3 regions of the Nonomuraea sp. NPDC050404 genome follow, and region 3 is predicted to be linked to each of the others. Evidence: riboswitches for the same ligand, from Rfam matches in the RefSeq annotation. Region 3 holds a riboswitch; each other region holds the start of a gene.
The links. A riboswitch is a leader RNA that binds a small molecule or an ion and turns the genes downstream of it on or off. The one in region 3 is predicted to bind cyclic di-AMP.
Positions count from the first base shown of each region.

Region 1: another riboswitch for cyclic di-AMP. It lies ahead of AB0I81_RS05075 (CHAP domain-containing protein); the one in region 3 lies ahead of AB0I81_RS21755 (C40 family peptidase).
Region 2: another riboswitch for cyclic di-AMP. It lies ahead of AB0I81_RS40620 (NlpC/P60 family protein); the one in region 3 lies ahead of AB0I81_RS21755 (C40 family peptidase).

Region 1 is NZ_JBFAKB010000001.1:1,157,441-1,163,025, reverse strand. Features, by position in the region: gene AB0I81_RS05090 (S8 family serine peptidase) at 1-859, shown strand, start outside; gene AB0I81_RS05085 (MFS transporter) at 1,000-2,202, opposite strand; gene AB0I81_RS05080 (helix-turn-helix domain-containing protein) at 2,274-3,233, shown strand; gene AB0I81_RS05075 (CHAP domain-containing protein) at 3,417-4,121, opposite strand; cyclic di-AMP (ydaO/yuaA leader) riboswitch at 4,134-4,271, opposite strand; gene AB0I81_RS05070 (Gfo/Idh/MocA family oxidoreductase) at 4,390-5,343, opposite strand; gene AB0I81_RS05065 (aldo/keto reductase) at 5,443-5,585, opposite strand, start outside.
Region 2 is NZ_JBFAKB010000018.1:151,649-157,233, forward strand. Features, by position in the region: gene AB0I81_RS40610 (cytochrome P450) at 1-979, opposite strand, end outside; gene AB0I81_RS40615 (LuxR C-terminal-related transcriptional regulator) at 1,163-1,375, shown strand; gene AB0I81_RS40620 (NlpC/P60 family protein) at 1,438-2,481, opposite strand; cyclic di-AMP (ydaO/yuaA leader) riboswitch at 2,488-2,639, opposite strand; gene AB0I81_RS40625 (amino-acid N-acetyltransferase) at 2,908-3,480, shown strand; gene AB0I81_RS40630 (RDD family protein) at 3,566-5,038, shown strand; gene AB0I81_RS40635 (RDD family protein) at 5,149-5,585, shown strand, end outside.
Region 3 is NZ_JBFAKB010000007.1:341,044-346,628, reverse strand. Features, by position in the region: gene AB0I81_RS21765 (M48 family metalloprotease) at 1-1,044, opposite strand, end outside; gene AB0I81_RS21760 (hypothetical protein) at 1,056-1,862, opposite strand; gene AB0I81_RS21755 (C40 family peptidase) at 2,185-2,706, opposite strand; cyclic di-AMP (ydaO/yuaA leader) riboswitch at 2,780-2,945, opposite strand; gene AB0I81_RS21750 (C40 family peptidase) at 3,602-4,576, opposite strand; gene AB0I81_RS21745 (NYN domain-containing protein) at 4,664-5,585, opposite strand, start outside.

The DNA of each region.
Region 1 (5,585 bases), on a different contig from region 3:
AGCCGGCGTGGCGGCCAAGGGCACGCCCTCGTCCGTGCTCAGGTTCGGCGACGGCAGGCTCTCCGTGTTGCTGTCGTGGGATGAGGTGGAGCTGCCCGGCACGCGTACCTACCACCGGACGGCCGGACCGGTCTGGGAGGGCGGGCTCTCGGTCGGCGACTCCACGGTGACGGGCCCGAGCGGGGCGGACGACGTCTGGAACGCCGCCGTGACCGGGCCCGCCGCGCCCGCCGGCGGGCGCAGCGGGAATGAGCTGACGTTCGCGGCCGGGACGCTGTTCGCGGACGGCGGCGCGGGCAGGAGCGGGGCGGACGACGCGGCCAAGGGCACGGCGACCCTGACCGGTGACGGGCAGGAACTGGCGAAGGCCGAACTGTCGCAGTGTGCCACGGCCAATCCCTGTGAGCTGCGTGCCGAACTGCCCGCACGGGCGGCCATGTACAAGTTGAGCACGGCGATGAGCAGGCAGGTGCCGTACTCGACGCTGTCCACCGAAGTGGCGGCCACCTGGACGTTCAGGTCGGCGGGCACCTCTCAGCGCAGGCCGCTGCCGCTGATGGCGATGCGGTACGCCCCCGAGGGGCTCGACGAGCTCAGCCGGGCCAGGCCGGGCTCGCGGACCCGGCTGCCGATGTGGACGGAGGGGCCTGGTGGGGCGGTCAAGGCCGTCCGGTTGCAGATGTCCGCCGATGACGGCAAGACGTGGAGTCCCGTACGGGTGCGGGCGGAGGGAAAGCGCTGGCTCGCGACCCTGACCAACCCCGATAAGGCGGGATTTGTCTCCCTCCGGGCCGAAGTAACCGGCAAATCCGGCACCACCCTCACACAGACCATCACCCGCGCCTATGCGGTGGGCTGATCGACGCGGGGACGCCCGCGCCAAGTGACGCACGGACGTCCTCGCCGAAAGACGCACGGACGTCTCCGCCAAGAGACGCGCCGACGTCCCCGCCCGGAGAGGCGGGGACGTTCGCGTCGAGTGAGGCGGGAAGGGCCGCGTCAGGCGGAGTTCGAGACGCCGCAGGAGACCGTTTCCCGGCCGCGGCGGGGGCTCGGCGCGGGCCGGGCCTCCCCGGTGGTGTGCGGCCGGACGAGCAGGGCCAGCAGGGACACCGCGGCCGTCGCCAGGAACGCCGCCCGCAGGCCGTACCCGTCGGCCACCAAGCCCAGCACCGCCGGCCCGGCGATCGTGCCCGCCGCCAGGAACGCCACCGTGGCGCTGAACCCGGTGGAGGGCCGGTCGGGGAACAGCCGGTAGCTCCAGAACGACAGCAGCCCGGAGCCGGCCATGAACAGCGGGCCGTACAACACCGCCGACACGATCACCGCGGGCAACGACCCCGGCGCCAGCCCGAGCAGCGCCACGGCCACGCTCAGCCCGGCGAACATCCCGGCGTGCACCCGCCGCAGCCCGTGCCGGTCGATGGCGTGCCCGACGAGCACGCCCGCGATGCCCGCGAGCCCCATCAGCGTCCAGAACAGCGGCGCGGTCGCCCGGCCGTCGCCCATGCCGTCCTCGACGGCCGTCACCGCGTACTGCCAGTAGACCGACCCGACCAGGCCGTAGGCCACGGCCGTCGCGTACAGCGGCACCGCCGCCCGGCGCGCGAACCACCGCAGCCCCACCCGCGGGCCGCCTTGCGCCGGGCGGTGCGTGCCGGTGGGCAGCACCCGGGCGTTGAACAGCGTCATGGCCAGCGCCATCGCGGCGAACAGCAGCCAGACGAGCCGCCAACCCGTGCCGTAGGCGAGCAGCGCGAGCGGCCCGGCCACCACCACGCCGAACGCCGTACCCGAGGAGAGCACCCCCATGGCACGCGCCCGCAGCCCGGCGGGAACCGCCCGGTCCACCACGTCGGAGTAGGGCGTCCACGCCCAGCCGGAGCTGGTGCCGGCCAGGACGAGCCCGGCCGTCAGCATCGCCGGGCCCTGCGCGAAGGCCACCAGGGTCATCCCGGCGGTGGCGGAGACGCCGCCCGCGACCACCACGGGACGCGGGCCGAAGCGGGCCACCAGGATGCCGGCGAGCAGCAGGGCGAGGAGATAGCCGACGTAGGTCGCGCTGCCGATCAGCCCCACCACGGACATGGACAGGTCGAACTCGCGGGCCAGGCGCGGCTGGAAGAGCCCATAGCCGTAACGGGCCAGGCCGAAGGTCACGGCGATGGCGGCGGCGCCGCCCAGAATCAGTGGTCGATGCATGTAACCCATACTCCGACCTGCGGCGACGAAGAACGAGTGGCAGAAACGTCAGGATGCGCTAGATTTACGCCATGGGCACTGAACCGCTCCGCGTGGCCGTCACCGTACTCAACCCCTCGGCCCTGTTCGAGCTGGCCGTGCCGTGCACGGTCTTCGACGGCGAGGGCTACGAGCTCGTCCTGTGCGCCACCGAGCCGCCGGGCGCCCCGCTGCGCGGCCCCGGCGGCCTGCGCATGCAGGCGGAGCACGGTCTGGAGGCCCTGGAGGAGGCGGATCTGATCGTGGTGCCGGCCTGCATGATGGACGTCGGCTACGAGCCGTCGGCCGAACTGGTGGACGCGCTGCGCGCCGCGCACGCCCGCGGCACCCGCATCGCCTCCCTCTGCTCAGGCGCCTTCGTCCTGGCCGCGACGGGGCTGCTGGACGGCCGCGAGGCGGCCACACACTGGAAGTACGCCGATGAGCTGGCCCGCCGCCACCCCCGCGTCCGGGTCAACGCCCAGGCCCTCTACATCGACGACGGCGACATCCTGACCAGCGCGGGCACGGCCGCCGCCATCGACCTGTGCCTGCACATCGTGCGTACGGACTACGGCACGGCGGCCGCCGCCGCGGTGGGCCGCCGCATGGTCGTCGCCCCGCACCGGGAGGGGGACCAGACCCAGTTCGCCCCGGTACGGCCGGTGCCCGCCCCGCAGAGCCTCGCCCCGGTGCTGGACTGGGCGCTGGCCCGGCTGCACGAGCCGCTCACCATGGACCAGCTCGCCCAGCGGGCGGGGATGAGCCTGCGCACCTTCGGCCGGCACTTCGCGCGCGAGATCGGCGCCACCCCGCTGCGCTGGCTCAACCAGCAGCGGCTGGCCAGGGCCCGCGAACTCCTGGAGACCACCGACCTGACGATCGACGCGGTGGCCGAGCGCTCGGGCCTGGGCACCGCCGACGGGCTGCGGCAACACTTCCACCGCGCCCTGGGCACCACCCCGGCGGCCTACCGCCGCACCTTCCGCGGCCAGGTCTCGGCCGTGGGCTGACCTCCTGGGTGAAACGCGGCGAGCACGTGGTCCCGCCGCGGAACACGGTAAAGCGCGCCCGGAACGCGGCAAGCGCGCGCCCTTGAGGGGACGCGCGCTTGGAACGCGGCGAGCGCGCGCCCCCGGAAGGGGACGCGCGCTCGTGGTCACACGGAAGGCAGGGAGCCTCTCAAGCAGGGCCCATCAGGCCGCGTACTCGGGGTAGCCGTAGCCGACGACCTGCGACTTCGGACGGATCCGCTCCTCGACCTTGCCGTTGCCGGTGTTGCCCTCGACCGTGGAGATGGTGCCGTTCTTGTTGTCCTTCACGACGAACCCGACGTGCTGGATGTCGCTCAGGCTCTTGCCGCCGCCCCAGGAGAAGAAGACCACGGCGCCGGGCCTGGCCTCGGTGCCCCAGCGGTCGTTGGCGGCGAACCACTTGGCGTGCGAGACGGTGTAGGCGTCCCAGCCGACCTGCGGGCGGGCGCCGGTCTGCTCGCCGACCCAGGAGACGAACATCGAGCACCAGGCGGCGTTCAGGTAGGCGTTGCGGTTGCCGCCGTCACGGGCGACGGTCTCGCCGGCGCGCTGCGAGGCGGCGTACCAGTCCTGGTACTTGGTGCCGCCGCCGCTGGCGTTCTCCGAGGTGCCGACCTGGGACTTGGCCAGGGCCAGGACCTGCTCGGCGGTGGCGCTGATCTTGGTTTCGGTACGGTCGTCGGTGCCGGCCTTGTGGGCGGCGACGGCCGTGACCGGGTGCCGGGCGGCGGTGGCCGCGGCGACGCCGGTGGCGGTGTCGGCCTGGGCCGCGCCGGCGCTGACGCCGAGGCCCGAGGCGAGGACGGTCGCGCCGAGCGCGGCGCGGGCGATGCTCTTCTTGGCAGCGGTGATGCGATGCTTGGCCATCGAGGGGGTTACTCCTTGCTTCCATGCCGCTTACCGGGTTAGCTGACGGGTTCGGGCGTGGAAGCTGCCCTACGGCATCGGAATGCCGATTCACCCCAAAGGACATGGGTCCCCGGTTCCGCCCGAAGGCGGATTCAGCGGTCACAGGACTATCCTGCGATCTTTCGTGCGATGGTCAGACATAGCCGGGACAAACCGGACGTATGTCTCAAGACGCCTCATAAGGTAATACATGAGGCAAGAGGATTACAAATCCATAAAGGCCCGGCTAAGCGATTTGCCCGCGAGCGTCGGCCAGAAGCCCCATCATGGCAAGGGATTCGTCAAGAGGCATGATCGAGGATTCGGTCCTGCCCTCGGCCGTGGCGGCGCGGACTTCGCGAAGCTCTCCGGCGTATCCGTTGTCCGCCGGATCGAGCACATGCTCTTCCGGGTCCATGGATGGACCGGTGAGGATGATTCGCTGCGGGGCCCAGAAGGGCGCCGGGATGTCCGCCCGCATCTGCCTGCCCACAACACTGGCCTGGTTGGGGTAATTCCCGAGCAATGAGGTCGCCACGAGAGCGTGTCTGCCGCCGGGATAGAGCAACACCCCGGCCGCCTCCGCATCGACCCCCGTGGGCGCCAGCGAGCCGGTGACGCGCAGGTCAGAGGGCATGCCCAGGAGGAGCTGGGCCAGCCCGAACGGGTAGATCCCCAGGTCCAGCAGCGCGCCCCCGCCCAGCTCCGGCGCCCACAGCCGGTGCGCCGGGTCATAGGCCGCGGCGAACCCGAAACTGGCCTGCACGGAGCGGATCTCCCCGAAGCGCGGATCGGCCGCGAGGAGCCGGATGAGCGGGTTGAACCTCATCCACATCGCTTCCATCAGGAACACGCCCGCCTCGCGCGCCATGCGTACCATCTTCTCCGCGTCGTCCAGGGTCGCGGCCAGCGGTTTCTCGCACAACACAGCCTTGCCCGCGGCGATGGCCGCCGCGGCCACCGGCAGGTGCTGGGCGTGCGGTGTGGCCACGTAGACGGCGTCCACCGCCGGGTCGGCGCACAACTGCTCATAGGACCCGTACGCCGACGCCGCCCCCAGTTCCGCCGCCAGGGCCTGCGCCCTGACCAGGTTCCTCGAACCGACGGCGGCCACCCGCATTCCCGGCTCCGCCACGATCGCGGCGCCCACGACGCGGGCAATGCCGCCGGTCGCCGCTATTCCCCATGTGAAATCTCGCACGCGGCAGATCGTATCCGGTAACGTAAAATTCCGGTCATGTGGGTATGTAAAGGGATTACCCGCCACTCGCCACATGAATAACTTCCGCCACAAAAGTCACTAGGCGAACGTCTCCGGATCCGGGCCCAGCCGCTGTCCCTTGTTCAAAGCGCCGATGGCCGCCATGTCCTCACCGTCGAGGATGAAGCCGAAGACGTCGATGTTCTCCGCGATCCTGGCCGGCGTCACGGACTTGGGAATCA
Region 2 (5,585 bases), on a different contig from region 3:
GGTCGGGGTCGGGGAAGACGGCCGGGTCGCGATTGGCCGCGCCTATCACCGCCATCACGAGCGTGCCCTTGGGCACCGGCACGCCGCCGAGTGTGGCGTCCTCCAGCGCGAGCCTGGAGGTGAGCTGGACCGGCGGGTCGTACCTGAGCACCTCCTCGACCACCTCCTTGGGCCGCTCCGCGGCGTGCCGCAGCAGGCCGCGCCGGGCGAGCTGGAGCACCCCGTTGGCGATGAGGTTGACGGTCGTCTCGTGGCCGGCCACGAGCAGCAGCACGCAGGTGGCCAGCAGTTCCGACTCGGTCAGCTCCGGGACGCGGGTCAGAGCGCTCAGGAGGTCGTCTCCCGGCCGCGCCCGCCTGAGCGCGGCCAGTTCGCGGAAGTAGTCGCGAAACTCCGTTCTGGCCCGGCCGGTTTCCGATTGGAGGTCCGCTGTAAGCATCGGGTCAAGGCCGCGAGCAAGCTTCTCGCTCCAGTCGCGGAAGCGTACGTGGTCCTCTGGAGGCACCCCGAGCATCTCGCTGATCACCATGACCGGAAGTGGGTAGGCCAAACCGGACACCAGGTCGGTCTCCTCCTCCAGCCCGGCGATCAGCTCGGTGGTGATGGCCCGTACGCGCGGGCGCAGGCGTTCCACCATGCGCGGGGTGAAGGCCCTGCTCACCAGGGCGCGCAGCCTGGTGTGGTCGGGCGGGTCCAGGAACAGGAACGAGGCGACGGGCTGACCTGGGTCTTCGCCGTTCGGCAGGGTGGTGCCGCGGCCGAAGCGGGGGTCGCGGAGCAGCGCCGTACAGAGTTCGTGCGTGGTGGCGACGAACAGTCCGCCGGGTGTGCGGAACAGCGCGCCGCGTGAGCTCATCTCGCGGTAGCGGGCATAAGGATCACGCAGAAATTCACGATCGAATGGATCAAAACCCAGTACGTCGGCCGCGCTCATCGCCGCCGGATCCGGCGTGCTGGAGGAGGCGATGTGATCGTTCATCGCGCGGTGATCAGGTCCGACATATCGCGAGTACGCCATATATATCGGATCATGTCAATAGCGCTCGTCAAGTACGTCGATTGTCACGCTTGACGACCTTTCCACGATGCGTTTACCGTCTGCGAGGAGCGACTTTGGCCCGGTTGAGAGGCCCAAGTTCACTGTTGGGGGGGAGGGCTCCCGATGGATGTGCTCACTGAAGGTGTTGAGTTGAGCCATGCGGATCTTGCGTTGCTGGCGGAGCTGGCAAAGGGAGTCACGGTCGACCGGGTAGGCAGACGGCTGGATATCAGCGGAAGAACGGTACGCCGTAGATTGCGGGGCATCTGCGATCGCATCGGTGTGGCCACGGCCATCGAGGCCGTGGCGTGGGCGGCCCGCCGCCAGTTGATCTAGCAGCGGCGGGCGTGGAACGTGCCCGGGTCCTGATGAGCGGTGCTTGGTCGTGCTGGGTCGCCTCAGTCGGCGATGCGCACCGCTCCCACGAAGGGCCGGTTGCCGATGGCGGCGATCCGTACGACGTCACCGGTCTGCGGGGCGTGCACCATCATGCCGCCCCCGAGGTAGATGCCCACGTGATGCAGGTCGTTGTAGAAGAAGACCAGGTCACCGGGGCGCATCTCGGAGCGGTCGATGTGCCTGCCCGCGGTCCACTGGCTGCCGGTGTAGTGCGGCAGTGAGATGCCCACCCGCTGGTAGGCCGCCATGACCAGGCCGGAGCAGTCGTAGCCGCTCGGGCCCTCGGCGCCCCAGACGTACGGCTTGAGCTGCTGCGTGAGCGCCCACCGCGCGGCCTGGGCGGCCTTGCCGTCGCCGGCGATCGGCAGGTTGACTCGCGTGGCCCGGGTGCCGGGCCGGCCGGCCTCACCCAGCGCCCGCTTGAACAGGTTGCTCTCGACCTTGGTGACCAGCTTGGTGATCTTGTCCCGCTTGGTGCCGAGCTCGTCCACGAGCTCCTGGACCTCTTCGATGCGCTCCTTGGCGCCGGCCCTGGCGCGCTCGGCGGCCTCCCTGGCCTTGGCGACCTGGTTGACCTCCTCGCCCTGCTCCTGTTCGAGTACGTACGTGGTGGCCGCCCGGTCGAGGAAGGATTCGGGGTCCTGGCCGACCGTGAACGCCAGCATCCTGCCCAGGCCGCCCGTCATATAGGCGTTCTGGGCCAGCAGCGCGGCCTTGGAGCGCTTGGCCTCGAGATCGGCCTCACTGGTCGCCAGCACCTTCTGCGCGGCGTCGGAGGACTTCTTGGCGGTCTTGAGCTTCTCGCGCTGGCCGTTGTACTGCTCGGACAGCGTCTCGATCTCGGTGTGCATCTTCTCGACCTGCTTGGCGAGATTCTGCAACGAGGGCTTCGGGTCGGCGGACGCGGAACCGAAAGGGGAGGCGATCAGGAGCGCGGCGACTGTGACACTTATTACACCCAGACGGTATGGCCGCCGGGCCCGTTCGCCGGAGCGGGCGTGCTCGCCCGCCGACTTTCCCCCACGGTTGTGCGTGCGCTTCACCAACCAAGCTCCTCTCATAGACGCCGACCGGGTTAGCTGACGGGTTCGGGCCGGAGCAGCCCTACCGAACGGATTCGGATTCACCCCATTGGTGGCGGCGGGAGGTCGTCACCTGCGGTTCCCCGGCTCCTCTTGCGAGAATTGGGCGTGTTCCCCGCGCGCGACACGCGGGGAACATCGTCGCTGGACACTAATGCACTCCGGGTTCGTGCTCAACCGGAACTGCCGAGTCTGTAGAGGTTTCACAACCGAAGGGTCACAAGGTGATCTCGTGCCACGGCGGGCAGAACGGTGCGTGTGTCCTCTTTGTCCCCGCTTCCACCGGGCACTCGGCGTGTGTGCCCAAATGGCCACGAGATGTAACAGGATGGGCCGAGACGTGGGAGTTAGGGCCGAGCCGTAATGACATCTGTACTCTGGAGTGCCATGGAGCAGGTGGCCGAACAACTGACAGCGCCCGAGACCGCGGTGGTGGTCCGGCGTGCCCGCACGCTCGATGTGCGGGCCGTCAAGCGGCTGATGGACATCGACGCGGGCGCGGGGCCGCGGCTCCTCAAGAAGGCCACTGTGACGCTGTACGAGGACGTACAGGAGTTCTGGGTGGCCGAACGGGGCGGGCAGGTCGTCGGCTGTGGCGCGCTCCACGTGCTCTGGGAGGACCTCGCAGAGGTCCGCACCGTGGCCGTGGATCCCGGGTGCCGTGGCATGGGTGTCGGCCATCGGATCGTCTCAGCGCTGATACAGCACGCGAAGGATCTGGGTCTGCGACGTGTATTCTGTCTGACTTTTGAGGTCGACTTCTTCGCGAGGCATGGCTTTAGCCCGATTCAGGGCACACCGGTGTCACCCGAGGTGTACGCCGAACTGCTGGCCTCGTACGACGAGGGCGTGGCGGAGTTCCTTGACCTGGAACACGTCAAACCGAACACCCTCGGCAACACCCGCATGCTGCTCCATCTGCCATCGGGTGACGCGGACCTCGACCCGATGGAAAGGTGATTGTTGATACCTATGTCGATACGTTGGGCAGCACAGGCATGTGTCCTGACACGTGCCACATGCGCACTCGAAGCGAGGTGACACGGTGAGCACCGGACAGCCGCCGTATCCACAGGACGAATCCGGCGAGAATTCTGCGCCTGGCACCTACGGACAGCAGAACGCGGGCCGCCACCCCGGCGAGCCCGACCCCGACGTCACTGTGGTCGGCTACCGGGCGGACGATGCCTACGGGCAACAGCCCCAGTACGGACAGCAGCAGGGCTATGGCCAGCAACAACCCCAATACGGCCAGCAGCCCCAGTACGGACAGCAGCAGGGCCAGCCCGACTACGGTCAGCAGGGCTACGGCCAGCAGCCTCAGTACGGCCAGCAGCAGGGCCAGCAGCAAAGCCAGCCCGGCTATGGCCAGCAGGGTTATGGGCAGCAGCAGCAGTCCCAGCCCGGCTACGGCCAGCAGGACCAATACGGCCAGCAGGACCAGTACGGCCAGCAGCAGGGCTACGGCCAGCAGCAACAGGGCTATGGCCAGCAGGACCAGTACGGTCAGCAGGGCTACGGTCAACAGCAGCAGCAGGGTTACGGCCAGCAGCAGCAGTCGCAGCCGGACTATGGCCAGCAGGGCTACGGCCAGCAGCCGCAGTCCGGCCAGCAGCCCCAGTACGGGCAGCAGCCCCAGTCGCAGCCCGGCTACGGCCAGCAGGACCAGTACGGCCAGCAGGGCTACGGTCAGCAACAGCAGTCGCAGCCCGGTTATGGCCAGCAGGACCAGTACGGCCAGCAGCAGGGCTACGGCCAGCAGCAGGGTTATGGACAGCAGCAGCAGTCCCAGCCCGACTACGGCCAGCAGCAGCAGGGCTATGGGCAGCAGCAGCAGTCCCAGCCCGGCTACGCCCAGCCCGGTTACGGTCAGCAGCAGCCCGGCTATGACCAGCAGCAGTACGGTCAGCAGGGCTACGGCCAGCAGCCGCAGCAGTACGGGCAGGGCGGCTACGGCCAGCAGCCCGGCTACGGTCAGCCCTACGGCAAGCCGGTCGGCGTGCAGCCGCCCGGGGCGCCGGCGCCGCTGGCGGAGTGGTGGCAGCGCCTGGTGGCCAGGATCATCGACGGTGTCATCTTCGGCATCGTGATGTTCGTGGTGCAGCTCGCCCTCACGCCGCTGTACCCGTCCTACAGCTCGATCACGGGGCTGACCACCGGTCTGACCTTCGGGCTCCTGTACTACCTGGTCGTCTCGATCGTCGTGACCATCGTCTACATCGCCTACGACTTCCTGCTGGTCAAGATGAAGGGCCAGACGGTCGGCAAGATGGTGATGGGCATCAAGGTCGTCCAGGTGGGCGGCCACGTGCAGCCCGACGGCCTGGCGACCGACGTGTCGCTCAAGCGCGCGCTCGTGACGGTGGGCGGCTACATCTTCTACTGGGTCCCCCTCGTCGGAACCCTGATCGCGGGCGTCGCCTACGCGCTCAACGGCGCCTCCCAGCTCTGGGACAAGCCGCTGCAGCAGACCTTCGCGGACAAGTTCGCGAAGACCGTGGTGGTGAAGATCAAGTAGTCTTCTCCGGGCAAAACAGGGGCCGGCTTCCCGCCGGCCCCTGTGTTATGTCCGCGGGTTCTGTAGAAATGGTTAGAGACCCGAGCCGCCGATGACGCGAGGTGGGAGTTATGGCCGGGACGGCGCCGTGGTCCGGCCCGCAGCCCGCGGAATGGTGGGAACGGCTGGCCGCCAGGCTGATTGAAGCGCTCGTCTTCGGGGTCTTCTATTACATTCTGTTCATCGCGCTGTGGGGCTTCTTCCGAACTGTCGGGATGGCGGAGGTGTTCGGCGGGCGCCTGCCGGGCGTCTTCGCGTGGTTGGCGGCAGGGCTGGCTTATGCGGGCTACGACTGGTGGGCGCATTCCAGGCACGGGCGGACGTTCGGTAAGGCGATCATGAGGATTCGTCTGGCGCCGGGGGACCATCCGCCCCGTGTTCTGCTCAAACGCACGCTCGTCTATCCCGCTCCCGTGATGCTGATGGGCATTCCGGTGGTCAATCTGCTGGCCGGAATGCTGCTGTTCGGCGTGGGGCTGCTCATCCTGATGGACAAGCCGCTCGAGCG
Region 3 (5,585 bases):
GTCCCCGGCCCAGCCTCCCCAGTCCTGGATGGACAGGCCGTAGTCGCGCAGGATCGTCTCGAACCACATCCCGAGCGGCCACCTGATCAGCTCCACGGCCGCGGACACCACCGCGACGCCCAGAATCACCCGCAGCCACCAGGGCCCTTTCAGGCGGCCCAGGACCCTCGGGGCGATCGGGGTGGCGACCAGGAGGCCGGCGAAGATGATCGTGAGCGCGAGCGAGAGGTAGCTCGGCAGGGTGGTGGCCGCGTCGAACGCCTGCGCCTTGGCGATCTGGGCGGCGGTGAAGTCGCGTGCCGGGTCGGGCGGGGCGGCGGTCAGCGCCCGCCAGGGCGTGGTGAAGGCGGCCACGGCCACGATCACGAGGCCGAGCAGCACCAGCGCGATGGCCGCGGGCCGCATCGACCCGCCGGCGGGCGCCTCTGGATCGTTCCCTGTCACGGACATCCTCCCACGATGCCCCTGCCCGCCCCGCCCCGCACCACCCGCCGACTCACCCGGTCCGGCGCCCTCCGACCCCGCCGACTCACCCGGTCCGGCGCCCTCCGACCCCGCCGACTCACCCGGTCCGGCGCCCTCCGACCCCGCCGACTCACCCGGTGCGGCGCCCTCCGACCCCGCCGCCTTCCTGAAGAGCCCGCGCCCGCGCGGCGGAACGGCGTCCGCTGCGACCCGTCCACCGACTCCCACAGCGGTCTCACCGACGCCGGTGCCCGCTCCCCCGGCGATCACACCGCCGGAGCCCGCCCTCTCCTCAACGGTCGCACCACTGCCAGCGCCCGCTCCCCCGACGGCGGTCCCGCCCGCGTGGCCCGCTCCCTCGGTGGTACTGCCGCCCGCGTGGCCCGCGCCCACGGCGGCCATCGCACCGCCCTCCGCGCCGCCCTCGGCTAGCCCGTCCTCGTGGAGCCCGTCCTCGCGTAGCCCGTCTTCCCGTGGGCTGTCGTCCTCCCGTAGGCCGTCCTCGCTTGGCTCGTCGTCTCGTGTGCCGGCTTTGCGCGCCGCGTCGCCGGTGTCTCTGCGGTCGTCGGTGTCGCTCATGTGCCTCCCCTTCATACGAGCTGGTCTCGTACGTACGCGCGCCACCGCGCCGTCAGTGTGGCGACGGAGAGCCCCAGCGAGGCGAGCGCCCGATCGACGCCGGCCGCCTGGGCCTCACGGTAGAGCCACACCAGGGTCCCCTCACTGAACCGGTCAGCCAGGAAGCGACACGCCAGCCAGGCGGCCTGGTACGCCCGCGCCAGCCGGTCCGGGTCACGCCCATCCGCCGCGAAAGCCTCAGGTCCGGGCAAAGCACTCGGCAGCCGCCCGGCCCGCACCTCGGCGGCCAGTTCGGCGGCGGCCGTCTTCACGGGCAGCCCGGAGTCGCGGTAGCCCACGTAGTCGGCGAACCCCTCATACAGCCAGACCGGGAGGCGATCGGTACCGGCGGCGACATGGGTGAGCTCGTGGGTCAGGACCACGTCCCGGCCGGTGGGGTTGAGCGCGGCGAAGTACTCGGGCACGACGATCACCCGGCCTTCGTCGGCCACGGCCGCCAGCCCGTCCACCCCGGCCACTCCCGCCAGCCTGGCGGCCTCGCGCTTGGACTCCGGCACGACGACGAGCGGTCGTAGCGGGCGGCCGAGCACGCCCGAGACCCTCCGCCCCGCGCCGTCGGCCCGGCGAGCCAGTTCATCGAGCAGGCCGGGCGGGGCGGTGTCATGCCCGACGACGGTGGAGCGCCTGCCCCGGCTGACGACCGCGCGACCTGGCCACAGGTCACGCGCTTGCGGGGGAAGAATCGGCGAGCCGGAGAGCGCCCCGCCGCCGGCGGGGACGAACAGCAGCAGAGCCCCCACCACCGCTCGCCGCCTCACCCGACACCTCATCCATCCATTACGCGTTGCCGTGGTTTCCCACCCGCCGCACTTCGGCTGATGGCCCTCCAGGAAACGGCCGCTGAACCCTTCACCGGTGACCCGCCGTCACGCGAGCCCAAGTTACCCGGCCACCACGAGCTCAGTATCCGCCCGCCGGCCCCCAGGGCCGGGCTGCCGAGACCGCCGGAGTCGGGACGGCCAAGGGCTGCCAGGGCGGGGCGAGGGGCGAGCGGGCGTGGGGAGTTGGCGGGTTTGGTGGGGACATGCGAGAGCCCCGTCCGGATCCGGGAAATCCTCCGAGAATCCGGACGGGGCTTCTTCACATGCCGGGACGAACCGCTCCGACGAAGGACGACTTACGCCATCCGCCCAGCTTGTCGATGCGTACCCGTTCGCCTGTCCGAGGCGAGTGGATCATCTTGCCCTTGCCGACGTACATACCTACGTGACCAAGCCCGCTGAAGAACATCAGGTCACCAGGCTTGAGGTTCCGCCAGGCGATCTTGTTCCGGACTCGGGCGAACTGGCTGCTCGCCACACGCGGGAGTTTGACCCCGGCCTTCTTCCAGGCGAACTGGACGAGGCCGGAGCAGTCAAACGAACCAGGTCCCGTGCCTCCGTACCGATACGGGTCACCGATCTGGTTCTTGGCCGCGGCGACGGCCCTGAGGGCCTTCGCTTGCTGCCGAGCGACCTTGGCTGCCCGTCGATGGGCGGCCGTGACCTTCTTCGACGTCTTGACGGTGGTTTGCGCCGCGGTCGTCGAACCGGCCGAATCGCTCGTGGTCGCCGCCTGAGCCGTTGGGGCATGGAGGATGAGACCTCCGGCCGTCACGGACATCGTGAGTGCAACGCCACTCAGGGCAAGGCGGGACAGGCGGGGGTTCTGCAGGGGATTAGACAGGATTTCTCCTTGTGTCTTCCACGAACGCCTACCGGGTTAGCTGACGGATTCGGGCCTGGAAGTCGCCCTACGGCGCGATTGGCGCGCCGATTCACCCCTGATCCCTGGGGAAACGTGGGATCGCTGGGTCCCCGGTTCCGTGCCTCCTGGCTGCACGGATTCGGCAGGTCGCCGTCCCGATCGAAGGTCTTGCCGTGGGGATCGTCGGGTGCGACCGGCGGATTTTTATCTGTCTCACATCGGGAGGGACCGATGCCGGTTCGCGGCGACATGGCTTGTTCACCGCGACGACGCCAGAAGCTACGCCGAAAGGTCAAGGATCGGCAAAGGGTGCGTCAGGCTGTAAAGATCAGTCAGGGGGATGAGTCGGTATCGAAACCCCTGCTGGAACACCAGGTTCTGTTACCGAAATGTGACCCTGCTCACACTTGCCGGAGCAGCCGCTTGTCAGGTCCCATCCGTCCCTTAAGTCACATTTGTCACTGGATAAACGTGAGCATCCCCACTGGGAGCGCTCCCGGCCGACCACGCATCACCCGTCGCATTGAGTGCGATATTTCGGCATATCTACGCCACACGCCGTTCCCGGCAATACCTGCACCAACGACGGATCACATCGAGCCAGGCCCCATATCTACGATGCCGGATCGTAGACGAACGCGATCTGACGGCCTCGGCTACGCACCGTTCCGCACCCAACCATCACGAAACATCCGGCACCGCTGAAACTCTCGAAGAGAGGAGCGTGAGATCAGCCCAGCAGGACCAAATCCCACGCACGACCACGACCGAAACCGGCCGGGAATGAGTGCCGGGAGTGAGAGAGAAGGGGTTACGGGCGGATCGCGCCGACCACGTTCCGGCCGTAGTTGGAGAGCTTGGTGACCTTCACGACGTCACCGGTCTGCGGCGCGTGGACGACTTCCCCGTTACCCGCATAAATGCCGACGTGCCCGAGCCCTTCGCTGAAGATCAGGTCCCCGGCCTGCAGTGAGTCCATGTCCACCTTGCGGCTGGCCCCCCAGGCCCACTGCTGCCACGTCGTACGCGGCAACGACAGGCCCGCCGCCCGCCAGGCCGCCTGCGTGAGCCCCGAGCAGTCGTACCCGCCCGGCCCTGTGCCGCCGAAGACGTAAGGCTTGCCCATCTGCGCATACGCGAACCGCAGCGCGGCGGCGGCGTTCCCCGAGGCGGGACCCGTGTACTTGACGCCCGTGCTGTTGGGGTTGCCGGGGTTGTAGGCGCCCAGCCTCCTGAGCAGCTTCTCCTGCTGGGCGATGAGCTTGCGGATCTCCGAGCGCTCCTTCTCCACGGAGTCGCGTTCCTTGTCGGCCCCCTGCAGGGCCTTCTGCGCCTTGTCGCGATCGGCCTTCAGCCCGCGGTTGGCCTCGTTGAAGGCCGCCAGCTTCTCGGCCCGCTCCCGTGACAGCTGCCCGGCCACCGCCCACCCCGTCAGCATGGCGCCGGGGTTGTCGGAGCCCATGAGGCCGGGGAAGGAGGTGACGTCGCCGCCGAGCTTGTAGCTGTCGACGGCCATCCCGACCACCTGCTCGCGCAGTTCGGCGACCGTGGCCAGCTTGCGCTTGTAGGTGTCGTTCAGCTTGGTGTAGGTGCCCTTGGACTTCTTGTAGTTCTCGGTCGCCGTGTTGTAGCGGTCGACGACCTTGTCGGCCTTGTCGTTGAGCTTCTTGAGCTTGGCCTTTGCCTGCGCCAAGGTGGGCCGGGGATCAGCCAGGGCCGCTCCTACCGGGGTCAGCACCAGTCCGATCGTCAGACCTGCGGCCACCGGCACCCGACCAAACCTCACTGTGTCGCCTCCAAGGGGGATGTACCTGGGGCGAAATAGTACAGAAGTGCAGGGTGAGGTAGCGCCCTAAACCCACTTTTTCATAATTTATGCGCGGCCCAGCCGGCGCAGCAGCATGCCAGACGGAACGGGTCTGGCACCCATTCGCCTGACCGACTCGGCCACCTCGCGGTCGGAGGACACCACGGCCATGGCCCGGCCGGGCGGCTCGGCGTGCACGAGCTGGCGGATGAGGTCGTCGGCGATCTCCCCCGGCGCGCTGAACAACACCCGCACCCCACGCGGCGCAACCACCTGCACGGGCGCGTTCAGCTCCGCGCCGTCGAAGACCACGGTCACCTCGACCCTGGTCTGCGCCACCAGGCCGCCGAGCGCAGTCATGAGGCGGTTGCGCTGGTCGGCGAGGGTGAGGGTGCCGTAGCCGGTCTTGGTGACGTTGTAGCCGTCGATGATCAGATGCACCTGTGGCAGCGCCAGGAGCTGGTCGAGCAGCTGCGGGTCGTCGTCGGCCAGGGCCCGCGCGGGCATCCCGCGCACGCCGGGGCGCTCGCCGGTGCTCGCCGCGACCGAGTCGGCGGGCCGGCTGATCGTGGTGGGCAGGGCCAGCTCGCGGCGCAGCCCGGCCGAGGCGTCCTGCAGCGCGTCGAGCAGCACCCGGATGCGGGCGTCCTCGATGCTCCTGCCCTCGCGGGCGGCCCGGCGCGAGGCTTCGAGCTGCTTCTCCACATCGGCCAGCCGCTCGCGCAGCCGCCGCAGCTCGGACTCGCCCGCGCTGCCCGCGGCCACCGCGGCCGACCTGGCCTCCTCCGCGCCCCGTTCCGACTCCTCGGCCTTGCGCGTCGCGGCCTTGGCCCGTTCCCGGGCGTCGTGCAGCTTGCGGCGCAGCTCGGAGTTCTCCCCGCGGGCGATCTTGATCTGCTCGCGCAGCCGGTCGGACTCCTCCTTGGCGGAGCTCTTCTGCGCGGCGAGCTGCTCGCGCAGCCGGGCCACGACCTCCTCGCGCTCGGAG